Regions from separate parts of the Nostoc sp. DSM 114161 genome, predicted to be linked through region 1. Evidence: predicted binding sites of a transcription regulator. Region 1 holds the regulator's gene; each other region holds the start of a gene.
What was found. The regulator NtcA, encoded in region 1, controls nitrogen genes in cyanobacteria. The targets are predictions, from matches to a motif close to TNTGTANNNNNNNNTACANA.
Positions count from the first base shown of each region.

Region 2: pirA (arginine synthesis PII-interacting regulator PirA) is a predicted target of NtcA. The motif match lies at 2,379-2,398, and genes of this name have one in related genera.
Region 3: NSTC745_RS09060 (DUF3155 domain-containing protein) is a predicted target of NtcA. The motif match lies at 3,044-3,063, and genes of this name have one in related genera.

Region 1 is NZ_CP195141.1:241,861-248,875, reverse strand. Features, by position in the region: gene NSTC745_RS01035 (aldo/keto reductase) at 1-664, opposite strand, end outside; gene NSTC745_RS01030 (hypothetical protein) at 812-1,573, shown strand; gene NSTC745_RS01025 (DUF3146 family protein) at 1,923-2,186, shown strand; gene NSTC745_RS01020 (pre-16S rRNA-processing nuclease YqgF) at 2,279-2,734, opposite strand; gene NSTC745_RS01015 (DUF3084 domain-containing protein) at 2,952-4,442, opposite strand; gene ntcA (global nitrogen regulator NtcA) at 4,611-5,282, opposite strand; gene fabI (enoyl-ACP reductase FabI) at 5,663-6,439, shown strand; gene hisB (imidazoleglycerol-phosphate dehydratase HisB) at 6,536-7,015, shown strand, end outside.
Region 2 is NZ_CP195141.1:5,697,466-5,704,480, forward strand. Features, by position in the region: gene NSTC745_RS24155 (hypothetical protein) at 1-408, opposite strand, end outside; gene NSTC745_RS24160 (peroxiredoxin) at 713-1,351, shown strand; gene NSTC745_RS24165 (Uma2 family endonuclease) at 1,470-2,054, shown strand; gene pirA (arginine synthesis PII-interacting regulator PirA) at 2,167-2,322, opposite strand; gene NSTC745_RS24175 (SAM hydrolase/SAM-dependent halogenase family protein) at 2,447-3,232, shown strand; gene NSTC745_RS24180 (DUF2301 domain-containing membrane protein) at 3,525-4,181, shown strand; gene NSTC745_RS24185 (YdcF family protein) at 4,181-4,870, shown strand; gene NSTC745_RS24190 (Tudor-knot domain-containing protein) at 5,226-6,533, shown strand; gene NSTC745_RS24195 (phosphotransferase enzyme family protein) at 6,816-7,015, shown strand, end outside.
Region 3 is NZ_CP195141.1:2,133,500-2,140,514, forward strand. Features, by position in the region: gene NSTC745_RS09045 (DUF3611 family protein) at 1-525, opposite strand, end outside; gene NSTC745_RS09050 (PadR family transcriptional regulator) at 1,319-1,666, shown strand; gene NSTC745_RS09055 (cofactor assembly of complex C subunit B) at 1,719-2,249, shown strand; gene NSTC745_RS09060 (DUF3155 domain-containing protein) at 2,698-3,015, opposite strand; gene NSTC745_RS09065 (GAF domain-containing sensor histidine kinase) at 3,303-4,652, shown strand; gene NSTC745_RS09070 (S-layer homology domain-containing protein) at 4,722-5,963, opposite strand; gene NSTC745_RS09075 (conjugal transfer protein TrbI) at 6,420-7,015, opposite strand, start outside.

The sequences.
Region 1 (7,015 bases):
CTAAGTTTTGATGACGACGCCTACCACCAAAAGGACTCCAGGGTAAAAAAGTCAATCCTTGGTCTTGGCAATACTCTAACACGCCATCAATTTCTGGCTGTCGTTCCCAAGGGCTGTATTGATTCTGGACTGAGACAATATCCACCACATCCTGCGCCCGCTTAATTTGTTCAACGGAAAAGTTAGAAACTCCGACAAACCGAATTAAACCTGCTTCTACAGCTTCTTTGACTGGTGCAAGAGATTCTTCAATGGTGTAATTATTATCCGGGGAATGGTATTGCCAAACATCAATGGGTTTAGCGCCGCCCAAAGCCTCAAAGCTGACTTTAATTGTTTGGCGCAAGTGTTCTGGGTTACCGTTGCGCGTCCAATTACCATCCGGACGCATTAAGCCGCCTTTAGTTGCGACAATCACTTGGCTACTATCACCTTGATAACTAGCAAGTGCTTTGTGAATTAACTGCTCGTTGTGATGTTTATCTGACTCATCTTTGCAATAAGAGTCGGCAGTGTCAATAAATGTAATACCGAAATCTAAAGCACGATGAATCACTTGGATTGATTCCGATTCTGGAGGGCGATTATAGATTGACATCGGCATACCACCCAAACCGATCGCACTCACAAAGATACCAGTTTTCCCTAGCTGTTTGGTTTCCATGCTTTTAGTCATAGTTTTCTCACCTAATTATGAAGCACTTAGTCAAAAATTTTTTAGCAATTCATGGAAAATCCTCTTTATTACTGAAACTTGAGGGCTACAACGGGAATACTCTATCTAAGAGTTAAGTACTCTAGACAAACTGCGATGAAAGTTATAGAAGAAACTCGTACTAGATTGCAGCTAAACCATAGACCATTTAGGTATTGGTTCATCGGGTGGTGCATTTTTATTGTTTGTTTAAGCTTTTTGATTTACTGCTTATTTTTTGATTCTGCTTCAATTCAACTAACTTGCGATCGCCGCTTTACAATTAACCAAATCGACTGTGATTTGAGGCGATTTAATTTGCTCGGAGGTATGCAAAAGCTGAAAATTTTTGACCCTCAAGAAGCACGCATTATTATCAAGAGAGCTTCTAAAAACAACACTTCTGAGGTTGTTATTACAACTCCATTTGGAGATTTTACTCTTTTATCACAGGTTAGCTATCAAGAAAATCAGCAAGTTGCTGGGAAAATAAATAATTTTATCAATTCTAATCAGTCTTCGCTATTAGTGCAGCAAAATCAAAGAGATTATCTATTTGTTTTAAGTTTATTTATCTTGATTGGAATGGCGATCGCTGCTTTTTTTGGAACATCGCCTGTGACTAACTGCACTTTCTACAAAAGTCTCAATAAAGTCGTGATAGAACGTAAAGGTGTGCGCGGTAACCATATTATTGAATATCCACTAGAAAGTATCCTGTATTTTGATATCGAAGAAAGGCAATATAAATACTCCAAGCTGTATCGCGCTGTTATTGTCTTAAAAACTTACAAGAAAATTCCCATCAATCCACAATATACTGATGAAAATAATGTCCGATATATTGTTTCTAGGATACAGTCGTTCGTAAGATATTAGGACTTACGCTTTGATAGAACAATAAAATAATGACTTTTTTCTATACATAAATAAGCAATAATAATATTATTAGCCTCAATTTATAACTTAGTGTTATCCAATATCTGCTTGTTTGTCAGCAATCGATCGCTTGACTCTCAAGCTGAAATCTGAGAAATCCCAAGTTGGCTTTTTAGATATGCCGAGTTATAGCTCTAACTTCGCTATCTTCAGTCTTTCGGCTGATTAATATAACTCTCTTAATTACAAATACCCATTTTGTCAGTTTGTCTATTTAAGCTATGTTTGGTAAATAAAATAAGTAGCCTACATAAATTGGCTAGTTATTCCACACTTGACATAAAGCATTGTGAGTGCTAAACGTCTGCCAGAAACCATTGCCCATGTCAAAATTACCCGCCAATCCTGGCAACACGGCTTCCTTGAGGGTGAAGTGAGTGCAGGTGAGTTTGAGTGGCATTTCCAGTGGCATTTTCGCAGGGGAGAACTTGCCGTCAAGCCCTCCCAAGGTCGCGCCTTAATCAAAGAACCCCTCGGTCGATTTTTGGAGAAACAAGATTATCAACTAGAGCCTGGAGGAGACTATGCTTTTACTATTCGGGCGGAAATTTAGAAGTTAGGAATTGGAAATTGGGAGTTAGGAGTTAGGAGTTAGGAGTTACGAGTTAGGAGTTATGAAGATATTAATTCCTCACTCCTAACTGTTCACTCCTCACCCCTCACTCCTGATTCCGTGAGGCGATTTAAGTATCTTTCGATTAGCAGGATGGCAACAATGTCATCTATGGGTCTTGGAGGCTGCCGCATACCCTGTGGTAATAGTTTTATTAACCCTGTGGGCGGATACATTTGCCAATAGCGATCGCGTGCTTCTAAGGTTGTGTAACGCTCATCTACTAAAATGATATTTAGCGGTTCTGGTAATTCTTGATACAGTTGCTGTTTCCACTGGTTGGCTGTTGTTTGGTTGCCCATTACCATTAAGGAGATGGGGTATTTCTGACGCAGTGTCTCAATGGTAGCGATCGCCTCTTTTGCCGACACGACTTGATGATAATATAATTGTCGATCCAGTCCCATCACTGCTAAACCACACTTATCTCGACCTGGATCGAAACCCAAAATTACTGGCTGTGTCGGTAAAAATTCACGGAAAGTCATAAGTAATAAAAAAAAAGAATTCAGAACTGGTGAATTCAGGAATCAGAATTAATTAGTGGCTAGTGGCGAGTCTGTGTAGGAAAGTTATGAACTGACCTCCTGGCGTCTACGGCGTAACCCGCCGAGTCGTGACTTTCCGCGCTCATCTCCCATTAATTGTATTCTGAGTTCTAACTCCTGAATTCTGAATTCTGAATTCTGACTCCTGACTTCTTGTTTAAGTACTAAAAATGATTTGTCCGTTGACTACTGCTACTAATTTCACTCTCAATGGCCCGGCTGTATAAGTGTCTTCTGCGGCGATCGCTTTAATTTCTAATGGTTGATTGTACTGCCTTAATTGGGTGACAAAACGTAGAAAAGTGCCGTCTACTTGTACATTTTCAACAATTCCGGCGTTACGAGCGCGAAATTGAGAAGCAGAAATCAATATTTCTAATCGCTGCTGTAACTGATAAGATGTCATGTTTGTAGGGTCAGCAGTAGTTGTAGCTAACTGCGTCCCTTGGGAAAAAACCAATTCATTGCGGGCTATATCGGTAAAAATTTCTATTTGCTTTTCTCCCCTGACATAATTACCCGCTGAGAAAATTCGGATTACATATTCTCGACCATCCTCAATTTGTTTGCTCAATTGCTCGACTCTCTCTTGAGTCACGCGCACAAGCTCTACGTTTGGAGAAGTTGCACCAGGTTCGCTTAATTCCAAGTTAGCGTTGCGATTGGCTTGTTCTAAAAGTTGTACTACCGCCTGACGAGCCGCAGCCGCTTGGGTAACGCGAACCACAGCAGCAGACAGAACTTGACCCCGAACTAAGGCTAGTTTACCCAAACGCAAATCTTGGTAGGACTGATAATATTTTTCCAGCCTAGCAACTTCCTGTTCTAGTTCTTCCTGTTGCGCTTCTAATTCTTTGAGGCGAGATTCCCGTTTGGCAATCACTTGTTCTCTAGCTGTAATTTCTAAATTACGCTTTTGAATTAACTGGTCGAGTTGGGCAATTTTGCGATCGCGTGCTTCGATGGCTTCTTGGCGGTTGGCAAGTTCGCGATCGCGTTTTTCAATAGCTGTTTTGGCTTCGTCAATCGCTTTTTTCGCCTCAGCATACAGTCGTTGACGTTCTGTCTTTAATAGTTCAACTGCTGCCTGTAGTTCCTTTCGCTGATTGTAAACGCTTTGCAGTTCAGCTATGGCTTTTTGATACTGAGTTACAACTCGATCTAGCTGCCCTTGAGTGCGCTGGAGTTGAGTTTGAGTTTGGGCTTGCTGTTGAATAGTGCGGTTGAGCTGGGCTTGAGTTTCCCTTTGCTTGGCATTGACCGCCTGCAAAGACTGATTAATTGCTTGCAACTCTTGTTGTGCCTTTGCTTGGGCGATTCTTGCTTGATTTAGCTCGTTCTCTACCTGGCTTTTCTGACTTTCTGCGGTTTTTAGTTGTTCTCGCTTTTGCCTGAGGTCTGTTTGAATATCCTCTAATTCAAAGACTCCCTGGCGCAATTTATCGTCAGCAGCGAATAAAATTCCTAAGGTTGATGCCGAAATCAAACCGCCAGTAAAAATCGTTACTAGTACGGCGGTATTTTTCGGACGAAGGTTAAAAAGTGAGAGGCGGGCTTTGCCAACTCGTGTGCCGATGCGATCGCCCACGGTTGCAATTACGCCTCCCAGAATTAAAATTGCTGCGATGAGGATGTATCCGGTGGTCATGTTTAGCTACCGAAATCCTTCCAGATACAGCCTACTACTTTTAGCCATTGTCTGTGGAGAAGTGGAGGTTGGCAATAGCTTCCATTACTCAATTTTAGGTGTTCCTTTAGCTATTAGTGCGATCTTGAAAAACACGACACGTGCCGACTCCGCTGACTCCAATTGTTTTTATGTGAACTGCCGACTTAAAGTAACGGGTTTATGCACAGTAATCTTCTTCTTGTGGATGGAAATCATCTTTTTCTCGCGCAGATCCCCTAGTAGCCTTGTAACTGTAACACGGGTCGAACCAATTGCCTCGGCGATCGCTTGATGAGACAATTTCAAATCAATTGTGATCCCATCCGCACAGGGAACTCCAAAATCACGACAAAGAATTAATAAAAAACTCACCAACCTAGAACCCATATCTCGGTGAGCAAGAGTTTCAATCATCATCTCTGTCTGTAAAATTCGCGAAGACAGACCCCGCAGCATTAACATTGATAATTCTGGATTTTCCTTGAGTGCTTGCTCAACTTGTTCGATTGGTGCCGACAATAATTCCACAGGCGTAAATGCAACCGCATGGTAAAAGCGATCGGATTTATTTCCTGTCAGCAATGACAATACACCAAAAACACTATTTTCTCGCAGCAGTGCTACCGTTATTTCCTCTCCTGCCTCGTACACCCTGGAAAGTTTAACAGCACCTTTTAAAAGAAAATAAACTCGTTCGGCAGGATCGCCAGGAAAAAAGATCGTTTTATTGCGTTCAAACGTTTCCACAACTGGCGGAAACGCCCCGGTCGCCATCTGACGAAAAACATTTGCTAGGGCTTTATCTTGTGTCACGATCATCTCCCTTCCCCTACCCAATGCCGGAAAAACAAAAACTAATTACCTAAGAATACACCCGAAAATTCAATAAAGCACCGTCAATCTTTCTGTACTTTCCTATACTCCAACTAATTGCTTCTTAAGTCTTTGTTTATAATGATACATAATTGTCGATCTCTTGGGCTATAAATTGTTGATAAATGGTTCCAAGTAGCTGTATTAAAAAGGTTTTTTAAAGAACAAATAAAGACAACTTGAGAATATCTTTAGAAAGAATCAAGAATTTGATGACAGCAAACACCCTTACCAATATTCATTTTTGCAAATCCTGTGTAAAACAAAGACAAAACGTGCCTCAGATTCTAGTATGCTCCTAATGATCGATCGCATTAACAATTCCTATGCTGAATCTGACTGGAAAAAATGCTTTAGTTACAGGTATTGCCAATAACCGCTCCATAGCTTGGGGCATCGCCCAACAACTACACAAAGCAGGAGCTAATCTCGGAATTACCTACCTTCCGGATGAACGCGGCAAAATGGAAGCAAAAGTAGCCGAATTAGTGCAACCCCTCAACCCCAGCTTATTTCTTCCCTGTAATGTCCAAAACGACGAACAAATTCAATCTACCTTCGAGACAGTACGCGAGAAGTGGGGAAAGTTAGACATCCTAATTCATTGTCTTGCCTTTGCCAATAAAGAGGACTTGACTGGAGATTTTAGCCAAACCTCTCGTTCTGGCTTCAAAACTGCTTTAGAGATTAGTACTTATTCGCTGGTGCAATTGAGCGGTGCAGCTAAACCCCTAATGACAGAGGGAGGTAGTATCGTCACGCTGACGTATTTAGGCGGTGTCAGGGCAGTTCCTAACTATAACGTCATGGGAGTTGCCAAAGCGGGTTTAGAAATGAGCGTGCGTTACCTAGCCTCTGAACTAGGGCCGCAAAATATCCGCGTCAACGCCATCTCCGCAGGCCCTATCCGCACTTTGGCATCTTCAGCAGTAGGCGGAATATTAGATATGATTCATCATGTAGAGCAAGTAGCTCCGCTACGGCGCACTGTCACTCAGCTAGAAGTCGGCAACACTGCGGCATTTTTATGCAGCGATTTGTCCAGCGGCATTACAGGACAAGTTCTGTATGTAGATGCAGGATATGAAATTATGGGAATGTGACGCGATAAAGTTATGAGTTATGAGTTATGAGTTATGAGTTAAAAATTTATAACTCCTAACTCCTGACTCCTAACTCCTAACTTCTAACTCTTCCCTATGCAAACAACCAATCGCCAAGTCAATTCAAACTACGACCAGTTAACTAAAGCCCCTCGGATTGCTACTGTTCATCGCACCACAGGGGAAACTGATGTCCAAGTCACCATCAACCTTGATGGAACAGGAAAATGCACCGCAGCAACAGGCATTCCTTTTTTGGATCATATGTTGCATCAAATCGCCTCCCACGGGTTGATTGATTTAGATATCCAAGCTAAGGGAGACTGGGAAATTGATGACCACCATACTAACGAAGATGTGGGTATTACCTTAGGACAAGCTTTAAACCAAGCATTAGGCGATAGGAAAGGCATTGTCCGCTTTGGTAATTTTCTCGCACCCTTGGATGAAGCTTTAGTTCAGGTAGTGCTGGACTTTTCTGGACGCCCTCACCTCAGCTACGGTTTACAAATTCCTACCCAGCGTGTGGGAACTTATGACACTCAGCTGGTGCGCGAATTCTTCGTGGCATTGGCG
Region 2 (7,015 bases), 3.2 Mb from region 1:
GCCAAAGATTAATGCAGTGCTACTGATGCTAACAACACACAGAATACAAAAAATCCCATACTGCAATAAATGGTTTGGTAAAAACAAACTCAGCGTTCCTTCCATACCTTCGCCTGTGCGAATCCAGTGAAACATTTCCGTAGTGTATGACTCTCCGCGAAGGATGACTTTTGCTGCTGTTTGCGGAGCGATCGCTGTTGCTACAATTACAGCAATACTCTGCAACACTCCCCACAGTAACATCCACCAAAAAGCATTTTTATATTGTTGACGACGCACTTGTAAAAAGAAAATAGGATAGGGGACAGCAGCACCCAAAATCGGCATCAACCACGGAACTCCAAAAATAAAACTTGCAGTTGTGCTGAGGATAACACCGACAGTTAAAAGTAAAAGTATTGCAATCATCGTTGGGAAAAGGGACTGGAGAGTAGCGAGATAGGGAGCAGAGGAGGTAGGGGAGGCAGGGAGCAGGGGAGATGAGGAGATGGGGAAGTGTGGGGAGTGTGGGGGGAAAGATTTCTTCCCCATCCTCCCACACCTCCCACCCTTCCCACACTTTCTGGAAAGCCCTATGCCCATTCTCTGATACGAAAGTCTTAACAACCTAAAATTTTGTTTAAAACCGCTAAAGCCCGATTGGGGAATAGGGGTTTTGTGTCATGATGACAAAGTAGAACACAGATGCTTTTCTAACTACAGGGAATCTCACATGGCTCTCCATTTAGGTGATACAGTACCTAACTTTAAACAAGCCTCAACACACGGCGACATCGATTTTTACGAATGGGCAGGCGACAGCTGGGTTGTGCTGTTCTCTCACCCTGCTGATTTTACACCTGTTTGTACAACAGAACTCGGCACAGTTGCCAAGCTCAAACCAGAATTTGACAAGCGCAATGTCAAAGCGATCGCACTTAGCGTCGATAATGTTGAATCACACAACGGCTGGATAGGAGATATCGAAGAAACTCAAAGCACGACTCTTAACTACCCAATTTTGGCAGATGCCGATCGCCAGGTTTCTGACCTTTATGATATGATTCACCCCAATGCCAACGCAGCTGTAACGGTGCGATCGGTTTTCGTAATTGACCCCAACAAAAAACTCCGTCTCACTTTCACATATCCTCCCAGCACAGGACGCAACTTTGACGAACTTTTGCGGGTTATCGATTCTTTGCAATTGACTGATAAATACAGCGTGGCGACTCCAGCTGACTGGAAAGATGGAGAGGATGTCGTAATTGTCCCCTCACTCAAAGATCCAGAAGTCCTCAAAGAGAAATTCCCCAAAGGCTATGAGGAAGTTAAACCTTATCTGCGCTTAACTCCTCAGCCTAACAAGTAAATCTAAAAATGATTTCTTGCATTAGACGCAAAGCCGCCAACCTAAATCTTGGCGTCTTTGCGTCTTTGCGTGAGAATCAAGTTAGTGGACTCAGCATCGGAACCTGGAGGAAATGCTCATGTTTTCATCCCCTTTGGTTTTGCAAATTCCGTCATCAATGCAAATGACAGACGAACAATTTTTTGAGTTCTGTCAAGTAAATCGCGATTTACGCATTGAGCGCAATAAATTTGGAGAAATATCAATTATGCCACCTACAGGCGGGACAACAGGCAACCGTGGAGGGAACATCTTTGGGCAGCTCTGGGTGTGGTCTGAAGAAGACGGTACAGGTATAACTTTTGACTCTAGTACTGGATTTAAGTTATCAACAGGTGCAAACAGATCGCCCGATGCTTCGTGGATTAAACTAGAACGGTGGAATTCTCTATCTCCAAAACAACAAGAAAAATTTGTTCCTATTTGTCCAGATTTTGTAGTTGAACTCAAATCTCCTAGCGACAACCTCCAAACTTTGAAGGAAAAAATGCAGGAGTATATGAATGAGCCGGGAATACAGTTAGGCTGGTTAATTGATCGTAAGCAACGCAAAGTTTATGTTTATCGCCCTGGATTATCAGAGCAATGTTTGGATAATCCTGCTAGCGTTAGCGGCGACCCCATATTGCCTGGTTTTATTTTAAATATGAGTAAAGTTTGGTAGAAAAATTTCAATTGCAAAGACGCCTATTTATCGCGTCTGGTACCTTGACAGAAAACAAAAAAACCCGCTGTAGCGGGGTACACAACAAAACTATGAACAGTGAAAACTTGATTTAGTTGGAATATTTCATCTCAGCTTCTAGTTGACGAATCAGCTGTTCGTCGCCTTTTGCTCTGGCTACTTGCAAGCGATGTTCTAGGCTTTTTTGAATATTCTCTCTGTGAGCTTCTCTGGCTTTTCTGGCAGCCTGTAATCTACCTTGATTCATAGGAATTACCTCTTAATTTTTGCCTTTATGTCTTCTATTCTTAACATAGCATATATTTTGTAGCTGTTGCTACAGAAATTTTTGAATAAATCTAAATTTTAGTCAAATCATGTCTGAGAATTGGATGGAACGACAACCACTGGTGAGTTTGCTAAGCGATTTTGGCGATCGCGATGTCTATGTGGGGGTGATGAAAGGAGTAATAGCCCAAATTAACTCTCAAATCAGGGTGGTAGACCTGACGCACCAAATTACGCCGCAAGACATAGCCGCAGCCCGATTTTCTTTGATGAACGCTTACCCTTATTTCCCAGTCGGGACAGTGCATGTAGCAGTGGTAGATCCAGGTGTGGGCAGCAGGCGACGGGCGATCGCAGTAGAATTTGCTCAAGGGTTTCTCGTCGGGCCAGATAATGGCATTTTCAGCGGAGTATTAAGCCAAAGTCCGGCGATGGCAGTTGTGGAACTCACAAATCTTAACTTTTGGCGAACTCCTCAACCAAGCAAGACTTTTCATGGTAGAGATATTTTTGCACCAGTGGGAGCTTATCTTGCCAGTGGTGTCCCCCTCAAACAGCTAGGACAAGAAATCGATCCAGCCAGTTTGGTGAAGCTAGATATCGGCGAGTACAAGCAGACAAAAACTGGTGTAGTGGGTTGCATTCAATATATAGATGGCTTTGGTAACTTAGCGAGCAACATTCCTGGAAGTTGCGTTGAAGGTAAAAGCTGGTGCGTCCAGGCTGCTGGGTTGAGTATACCAGGATGTGAAACTTATAGTAATGTCAAGGTGGGAGAGGCGATCGCTTTGGTTGGCAGTCACGGCTGGGTAGAAATTGCCGTCAATAGCGGCAACGCTCGCTTACAGTTACAGCTTAATTTACAAGATGCCGTACGTGTCTTGTTTTGATGACAAAATTATAACTGTTTATTAACTGTTGGCTGTTGACGGTTAACAGTGGTCAGTGTATTCTTGGTGGTTCTGAGAGTTGAAGCAAACTGGCTTTCATCACTCAACTGTCAACACTCAACACTGCGATCGCAGGCTGATGACTAGATTTAAAAATCTAATTATTCATATATCCTAGAGCATACTTTTAGAAATACTCACATTAAATTCGTATCATTGCCGATAATAATAAAAGTACTATTCAGCAATTTACCGTACTACTCACTCAGGAATCATAACTACATTCTTAGCTATGAATACGCAAACACTACCTGCACCACAAGTTTATCAAGGTCAGTTTGGGGAATTTACAATTACTTCACACGATCGCACTGGCGTAATTATTTACCGCGTTGGATTAATGATAGCTGCACTCAGCTTTGCCGTCGGTAGCGGTTTGATTTTGCTTAATAATAACCCGACTGTTCTAAGTGCGCTGACACCTCTATATGCCTGTTTTATTTTGGCTCTCGGTGTAAGTTTATTTACGATTCATATCTACATGATAATACTGCACCGGATGTTGCAAATTTTTTGGGCGATCGGTACTATCGCATCCGCAATTTTAGCACTATCTAATAGTGAACCTTTGGCTGTTACCATTTACAATCAGCCCATTACTTTATTTGGAGTTGGTTTTGTTTTTGTTGCTTTGACAGGTATTTATTTTAAAGAAGCTTTTTGCTTCAATCGCCTGGAAACTAAAGTATTAACTCCAATAGTACCGCTATTATTATTAGGGCATTTGGTAGGAATTTTACCCATTGAATGGGAAGGTATTTTATTAGGAATTTGGGCAACGTTGTTTTTGGTATTTGCTCTGCGAAAGACAGTGCAACCAATTCCTGCCGATATTGGTGATAAGTCTGTATTTACTTACTTGAAAGAACAGCGTCTAGCTAAAGTTTAATGCAGACAAAAAAACGTCGGCGTCAAAAATTTCTAAAAATAAAACTAATAAAACGCCAAGAAATGTGGACACTTACGGCTCCGGGGTGGGCGATTGCAATCACTGTGATTGCTTATTTAATATTTTTCAGTATTACTCATGTACACTCATATCTCGCCGTAACTTCCCCTCTCAAATCAGCAGAAATATTAGTTGTTGAAGGATGGCTGCCAGATTACGCTATAGAAGAAGCGTTGATTGAATTTAAAAACGGTTCTTATCGTCAAATAATTACCACCGGAGGCACATTAGGAAAAGGAACTTATCTTACTGGATACAATAATTTTGCAGAAGTCACAGCCGCCACCTTCAATAAACTCGGTTTAGAAGCAGAAAAAGTAATAGCTGTTCCCACACCTTATGTAGTTAAAGATCGTAGTTACGCCTCTGCTGCCGAATTTTATCGCTGGCTATCCAATTCCAATATAAAAGTAGAATCAATTAATCTTTTTTCCTTGGATGTTCATACTCGTAGGAGTTGGTTAATTTTTCAAAAAATACTTAATCCTGAAATTGAAGTTGGCGTAATCGCTGCCAAAACTCAAGATTACGATCCAGAGAAATGGTGGGGTTCTAGCCAAGGTGTGCGGACTGTTCTTGATGAAACAATTGCTTATATTTATGCGCGGTTTTTGAGTTGGAAAAATTAAAAGTTGTCAGAAGTCAGAATTCAGAAGTCAGAATTCAGGAGTTAGAACTTTAGCCGCTAAAGTTGTGTTTTAGTTCCCTAACCATGCTAAAGCGGGGTTGGGCTATCTGAGTGCGTAGTCTTGATGATATGACTTGAGGCTAAATCCCCCACTTCAGGGATTGCTGAGTTCTGACTTCTGACTTGTGAATTCTAAAGTTATTTTTTTACCGATTCTGGGAACTCTATTAATACGGTTCAGTAATTCACGCAGGGTTAACCACAATAGCTGGCTTTTTAAGTAGCAATTGGTACTAGTTGTCTGTGCCGTTCTGATCCGTATTGTAAGAATCGTTTAGACTTTTGAGGATCGGTTGATGGATAAATCTATTATTCAGTTGGTTGACGAATTACCAGCTGACAATATCACTGTCAAAGTTTTAAAAGCTCTTGATTATGTAGCACCAGGTGAATGGAACAATTTGGTAGGGTTTGACAATAACATCCGCGCCATCACGGGAGAAAGCGATGCTAAGGTAATCCAAAGAATCCGCGATCGCGCTGTTGCCTTATATTACGATCCTCAAAATGGCTACCAGTCTGCAATCAAAGTTTATCAAATAATTGATAAAGCAGATACAGCTATGGCGACGGCGGCTTTAGCTAATAAAGTTGGTGAGAAAATTGGTTTTCTTTCTTTTTTAAGCAACATTACTCCCAAAGCAGATGTAACTCAAGCGATTGATTTAGCACTGAAAATTGCGGTAGAAATTATTGCTTTTTGCAAACTGAATGGTATTCCTCAACCTAATCCCCAACAGTTTGCCAATTCTCTGGCTAACAACTATCAAAATGCATCTCTAATGCGGATGGTTGCTTTAGTTTGTCTAGATGGAATTTTGCCTTTAGGCCCAGATTTCTTAGGAAAAATCCAGTCAGTTATTAGTGGCGCTGATACTAGCGCAATAGCTCAAAATCCTGTGTTTTTAGCTGTCAATAGCTCTTTACCAGGGAATAATCCCACCGATAAACTTGGTTTTATTAATCAGAGTTTCAACTCTGTACAAGGGTGGATGAATGGCTTAGTATCCAAAACAGGCATCACTCCGCAATCAATTTCTAGCCATTTGGGTAATTTTATTCAGATTGCTGATGATAATTTAGATTTTGTAGCAGCATTCCTAGACCAAACTACAAATTACTACGAACATACGGGAATTCAAACTGTTGCTCGCAGTGTAATTTTGCAAGCACATACTTTAGTTAAAGAAGAAATTAAGCAAGAAGCACAAAAGCCGATTCAAGATGTTTCATCTGCTGCAAAGTCAAATAATAATAATCAGTATGCAGTCAGCAGTACAGTAGAAGTCTGGGATGAAGATGAAGAAGATTGGTATCAAGGAACAATTGAAAAAATCCAAGATGACCAATTCTATATTCATTACCTTGGTTATGGTTCATCCTATGATGAATGGGTAGGTGAAGATGATATTCGTACTCGCGATCTTCGCTCTGCTGATGACAATGGGTATGCAGTTGGTCAAAAGGTAAAATGTTGGGATGATGACCAAGAAGCTTGGTATTCTGCCACCATTCAACAAATCCAAGGTCACCAATACTTCCTTCGCTACATCGGTTATGACTCATCTTATGATGAGTGGGTTGATAGCGATGAAATTTCCTAACTAGTGAATGATTGCGGGGCACTATGCCCCGTATTAATATACAGTAGTTTTCAAAAGCGATCGCAAGCAAGAGGCGACAGGCTCGAAAGTTTGTTGCGATCGCCGTTTTACAATCAGTTGAATAAACGGGTTTAAGTGTGGTAGTAAATTCCCGGCTAATTACACTCTGAATCCTGAATTCTCATTTAATTACGAATTACAAATTATCTTGATACTTGCGCTACGATATCCCCTATTGCCTTTGTGCAATGTATGTGAGGAGTAGTTAGGACAAACACGAATATGATAAAAGAACTTAATAGACAAGGTACAGAAAATCTAGTTGCGATCGCCAACCAATTCGCCGGACTGGGGAAGGTTACAGCCACTAAAGCATTCGGTAGCGGTAATATAAATGACACATTTTTAGTAACTTTAGATTCCTCAAAACAACAACATTTTGTTTTACAACGCATCAATACACAAGTATTTCGCCAGCCAAA
Region 3 (7,015 bases), 1.9 Mb from region 1:
GTGGGCTGAGACAGTGTTAGTGTTTGCCTGTACAACAAGCATATCTAGACCGCTAATAATTCGAGTTGGGTCAAAAAATTGGGTAGTTATCGCTTGGGGAGATATAGATCTTGCCACCAGCGTCCCAACAATAGCTTGCGCCCCCAAAAGAGTCACCAGCGTTCCCCCTAAATTCACCCACAGTCCTAAGCGTAACACTTGCACAGTCTCGCTTTTCCGAGGGCGGTTGCTGGGATTGGAGGATTCCAGTTGCCTACCAATTCTGGTATAACGGTAAGCTAAGTAAATTCCCACACCTAAAATCACCAATCCACAAACGGCTAAAAATACGCCAAAGCCAGTCCCAGGATTATTACTAGGACTGCCAGCTCTTTGACTAAAGATGCCAAACAGCAGCACAATTATGCCAGAAACAACACCTAGTACTAGCTGAATCCAAAAGCTAATCCAACCTGCAAGGCGAAAGGTTTGGGCAATTGCCCTGAGATTAGAGGAAGAAGATGGGGTATCAGGAGTTTGTGACATACTAAATCACCAATGTGCTAGGTGCTTTTAAAGAAGGCAGGGAATAGGGAATGGGAAAGTAGGGAGATGAAGGAGCAGGGGAGCAGGGAGCAGGGAGAAAAGAGGTCATTTACGACGAAATATCAAGAATTATCCGTCCTCTAGAGATGTTGCAATGCAACGTCTCTACAACTAATCCACATCATGCATAATTTTTAATTCTTCCCCTTGCCCCCTGCACCGTCCCTCTGCCTCTTGTGCCTAATACCCAATGCCCCATTTTTTTTAAGGAATTTACTATCACATTTACCAGATACCGCAAGAGGATCTCAAGCCTAAAAAATTATTAATAGTTACTACCCAGGTATGTTTACAAATTTAGGAGTTTGAACTTAAACATATCCTCTAGCTGAAGTTTTTAAAATTTGCATTGGGAAAATCACTGTAAAAAAAAGTGTTTATTAAGTTCTACAGACAAAATAGCATTTTACCTGTAAAATTTCTTCGATGGCATCTTATTGCTTAAGCAGTTCTAATAAACTCGGCATCGCTTAACACCAAAACAGTGACTTCCCCACTGTCTGTTCCCTCCTCACCATACCTGATTTAGCTTGGGTCGGAGCATACTATCTTGTACCCTGAAACTCACGAACTATTCCCACAACTTTAAAGGCGTGGGTAATTATTTGGTGTTTTCGCTTTGGAAATCTAGCTTAAGTAGCTTTATATATTACTCATTTAAGAGTAGCAGTATATACTGACTACGAGGATTGTAGACCTTACCCTAAGGCATTTTTTTAGCCATTCCCTAACCATGAAACTTGAGGATATATATCAATTCTTTGAAAATCCTCCGCCAACTTACCTTTGTCAGGAATTAGCAGTTTGTTACATACTGTCTATTTTGTTAGAAGGTGAATCCTACGGCACCGAGTTAATTCAACGATTAGAAACTGAATATCCTACCTATCGGCTTTCGGATACTGTACTTTACAGTGCAATCAAGTTTCTGGAAGACGAAAGGGCAATTAATGGATATTGGAAAAAACTCGAAGGACGGGGACGCCCCAGGCGGATGTACCAAGTTTCTCCAGAATGGCAAGTTCAAGCGCAGAATTTAGCTTTTCTTTGGCAAGACTACATCAACGGGCGAATAAAGTAACGAATCATTGATAATGAATAAGTCTCCTCCAGTCAAACAATAACAATTAGTTATGGATACTCCTATTCTGCCATCTACCTTGCTGCTAACCTTGTTGTTATCGGTTGGGCTGTTTTTCTTTATTCGTGCTTCGACTAAAGACCGTACAGAGACAGCGCACTTAGTATCCGAACAAGACGAAGCAGCTTTCATGTCTCAATTAAGAGAGTATTTTCGATCGCGGTCTTACCGAGTGGCAGCGGTAGACCGAGAACAAAACCAAGTGACTTTTGAAGGTAATGTTCGCCCTAGCTGGTTCTTAGCTATATTTCTCACCCTACTGGCAGCTACTGGTATTGTTTGCCTGTCACTAGTGGTATACCTACTTTTTCCTAACCTGAGTAGGTTTATTCTAGCTCTGGTGCTGCTGTCACCTTTGAGTGGTGTTTTTTATTGGAAAAAATCTGGAAGACTTGAGAAGGTGTTGCTCAAAGTGGAAACAACTCAGAGCGAACAAACCCCCTCAAGTAAGGTTACTGTAGTTGCCCATCGAGATGAACTCACCCAGTTACGGAGGACTCTACAGTTAAAGGCTGGTGAATAATTGTTGGTTTTTATGACCATCTCTTAACTTATGAGGTGTTCCCTTTCTGACCTGACCTACTCTTGAGGCAATGAAAAGTGGTAAGGAGTAAATCAAGAATGCTGCTTTGCCAATTTTATCCATAACTTGTGTTGTGGCTAAAAATTTGAATTCATTTCAATTCTTTGACAGAGCTTGTCTTCCAATGTATTTGGATAAGAGCGCAACTTCACTAGCGCTTTTGGATGCGCTTGGCTCTAATATCCGCTCCTGCGTACATCTTTTAAACAAGTACCAAACCATGCAAACTAGCGTGGTTTGACACATATTGACTTTTCAAATGCCCAGAATAGGTTGACTGGCAAATCACCTACAAACTAAAAAAAAATTAAATTTTGCATAAACTTAGCAATTTTGCCAGTTAATTAATAGTCAAGGGCCACATTCAATGCCTGAGATGACCAATTTCTTATCGAGCAGTTAAAGCAAGGGTTTCTTGACCTGTGGGAGCCTCTAAAGTCCTCAGGCTAGGAAACAAGAAATGGTTTTCCTCTACGTATTGGGCACCAAACAGTCCCTTTTCTGCCCAGAAATAGCGGTCTGTGGTGTGTTCGTTTCGCTTTACGAGTAGAAGTGCCGGTGGCAAGATACCTTCAGCTTGAATGAACCTTCTCGCTGCTGTCACAGGTTTTTCTTCACCACTCTCGATGCTATATTGAGGCACATGTTCCAGAATGCGCCGTCCTTCCTGACGACGACGACTTTTTCTTTTGCGTCTCCTTGCCAACCTATTGTCCTCCTCTTTCAAGCTATAGATTGTAGTGATAGCTACAAAATCCGTCGTAATTATAGAAGTTCTAGTTCAAAAAATCAATAGTTTTTTAACTTTCGAGCCAATAAAATTAATATCTTTAGAGGTATAGATAAAACAAAAGTTTCTCAGGATAATAATCCGCTGGTACAAAACATCACTCAAAAGATTTCAGTTAAGCTGTATTAAAACAATGAGGTAAAAACTAGCCATCCTCTCTTAATCATGCCTCATAATCTGTAATCTTGAGCAAAAGCTAAAAAATGTTAATGTCTGCCAGTTCTGATTTTCTTGCTCTATGCCGAGAGCAAATAGCACTGCTGGCCCAAGGGCTGGGAGCAACTTTAAGTATTGTGTACCTAACACAAGAATTAGTAGAAACTCCCTCTGGTGAGGCAAAACTGATTCCTGTAATGATTTATCCGGAAACAGCATTATTACCACAAGCAGAGGAAAGTGCCGCCACATTACCTAAGCAGCTTCGAGTTGGTAATGCATTGGTATTACCCAACGATCGCCAAAGGTTATTAACACCAGGATTGGATTCTTCAACTTCGTCGCCGGAATATGAGATACCGGATGCGTCCGGGCCTCATTTACAAGAGGAATATTTACTCAGTGGCAACCAAATTGTTTTACCTTTGGTCTATGAAGGTGTGATGATGGGGTTGCTAGTAACTGGTAGAAAAGACCGAGAATGGAATGAACGCGAGCAAAGTCAGATTCAACACATAGCCCAAACACTAGCGATCGCTTGCATTTTAGATCAGCGACGAGCATGGTTACAACACCAACTCCACGAACAACAAATTCTTCAAGAAAAACAACAGGATTTGTTAGATAACCTGTTGCATCAGTTTCGTAACCCATTAACAGCATTACGGACTTTTGGTAAACTTTTATTAAAGCGATTGCGACCGGCAGATACTAATCGGGATGTGGCAAGTAGCATCGTGCGAGAAAGCGATCGCCTACAAGAATTACTCCAACAATTTGAGCAAGTAATTGACTTAGCAGGCACAGATTTAGAACCACTACATCTGCCAGATGAAGTATTTTTAGAAGCAACTGTGCAAAAAGATGCCAAGCCGCCCCTTTTATTGCCGGGAACCGGAGATAAAGCTGTTGATTGCTCGGTAGCAGATATATTAGAACCATTATTAATATCAGCTAAAGCAATAGCACAAGAGCGCAAACTAAAACTGATAACCGAATTTAAGCACAATTTACCCTTAGTACGTGCCAACATCAAAGCATTACGAGAAGTGTTAAATAACATCATCGATAATGCATTGAAATACACTCCTAGTGGTGGTAGAATTTTGATTCGGGCTGGCCAACAAAAAGGTAATTTTCAAGGAATTGTTATCAGTGACAACGGCCCTGGCATTCCGGCTGAAGATTTAGAGCATCTTGGAGAACGACATTACCGGGGCGTACAAGCGCAAACAGAAATTCCCGGTACAGGTTTGGGGTTAGCGATCGCTAAACAGTTAATCGAACAAATGCAGGGCGAAATCGAGGTTTTCAGCCCTGCAATCAACTCTAAATTAACTTCACCGAATAGGCCGGGAACTACATTTATTATTTGGCTACCAGAAGTTGAGAGTTAGTCGTTTGTCCGTTGTCCGTTGTCATTTGTCCTTTGTAAATACTAATGACCAACGACTAATGACAAATGACTATTTGAGTGAAACCAACAAGTTTTGATTGATTGTCATTTGTAAATCGGTATTTGGGTCGATTGCGATTAAGTCAACACTATTTCTACCGAAGAATAGACCAATCAACGCACCGATGCCAGCACCACCCAGAACTTCTTCTGTGGCGATGGCGCGATCGCCCGTGACAGCAGACACCGCAGCGGCGGCTCCTGCGCCCAAGACAGTATCCTTAATAATCGATCCGGCACTAGTACCCTTTTTGACGGTTTCAGTCTTGGTAATCACTTCAGAACTAGCGTTAAGTTGATATTCTTGACCTGTGGTCAAAACTAGTTTTTCAGCAACGAATTGAGAACCGCCTGTAGCAGGTTTGAGTTGACCGATAACTTGGCTACCAGCAGGAATCACCACAGATCCATCTTGGGTAACCACGCTTTGGGATACAGTCAGCGTCAAAGGTGCTGTTTCGTCCTTGGTGACCAGAATTTTTTCTGCCTTGTCATACTTAACAGGGATAGCAGTTCCTTGAGGAATGGTCACAGATACAGGCGTTGGGGTAGTATCTCCAAGAGCTACGATGTAGGGCGAGTTAATTGCTGAGGCTTGATTAGAACTAACCAATGCTTGGTAAATAAAAGCTGCTACTTGGGCGCGAGTCGCGGTTGCAGTTGGATTCAGGAACTTCACATTTGGATAGTTGACTACGATTTGCTTCTCAGTTGCCGCTGCAATTGGGCTGCGGGCGTAGCTAGCAATGTTAGAAGCATCGTTGAAGTATTGCAGAGTGCTTTCGGTATTACCGCTAGCACTATATTCCAAACCGTTAGCGAGGGAAACTAAAACCTGTTGGCGGGGAATAGCTTGGTTAGGCTCAAAGCGATTGCCGGGATATCCTGATAAGAAACCAATGGTATAAGCTTGCTGAATGGCGCTGTATGCCCAATAGTTGCTAGGCACATCAGTAAAGCTGATTGGCGATCGCTGTTGTGATTTTTGGAAAGCTTTGTTCACCATAGCAGCAAATTGAGCGCGTGTTACTGCTTCTTCAGGGCGGAAACTACCATCAGGAAATCCGGCAATTACACCTCGTTGTGATAATTGTTGAATAAATGGTGCTGCCCAGTAATTAGATGAAACATCAGAAAAAGTAGTTTGAGCAAAAGAAGGTGCAGCTGTCACAAAGGGTGCTACAGTTCCAACTGTGACGCTTAAAGCCATAAGTGCTGCTGTTCCAGATTGCCAACGATTTAAAGTAAACATTGCTTTTTTACTCCATTAAATTTATTTTTTTACTGTTAATTTATTAGACAATTTCTGAAGTTTGATGTTCCCATTAATTTAGATTTTTTCTAAACAATATTCCTTGAATAATACGACTAAAATCAAAAAGATCTGTCAAAATATCTAGACAGTAGATAATAGACTAATTAGCCTTTTAGCTATTAGCTCCGACCGCTAAAGCAAGTTTCAACGAAGTGAAGTATACAACGGTTCGTCTGAGATGTATGTGGAAAGCTTGTTTAACTTCTAGAGCCTGAATTATGCTGTAATTAGTCCCAAAAGTCTAGATAGTTGTTAAGACGATGCAGAGATAGAATAGTTGCACGGAAATAGATTTTTTGAGGTTAAAAATGAAGGCGATCGCACACTATAGTTAGAGTGGCGATCGCCTATTGATTGATGATTAAATTCACAACTTAAATCAAGTTAAACCTATTAACGGTATAAGGTTAAGTTAGAATTCAGCGTCAGCCTCAAATCTTGTGCAGGTCTAATAACAAACGCATTCGTTTCTTTTTTCCGCAACAGGACGCTTGCTCCTGCACCCGCAGCCGCACCAATCACAGGTTTTAAATCATCAACTCTGTTATTACCAGTAATTAGTGAACCCAAAAGACCAGCACCCGCACCAATACCTGCATCAGTTAACACTTGACCTGTGCTAGGCCCTTGTTTCACTCTTTGAGTTGTGGTGTATGTCCGAGAAGTTGCATTAATCGACTGACGGCGACCATTAGAAAATTCTAATTCTTGGGCTACAAATCGCACGCCTTTTCCTTGGTTATCATCATCTCTTGAATAACCATCTAAATCGACAGGTTCTAGGCGTCCAATTACTTTGGTACCAGCGGGAATTAAGACGTTTCTATTCCTGTCAGTAATGTTAGAGCTGATTCTCAAGGTTATAGATTTACTTTCTCCAGGAGCAATAGTAATTGTTTCTTTTTCGTAGTTAACAGGAAGATTCACTCCAGAAGGAATTGTCACGTTTCCATATTGCCCAACATTGTATTGTGCATTAGCAGGAGCAA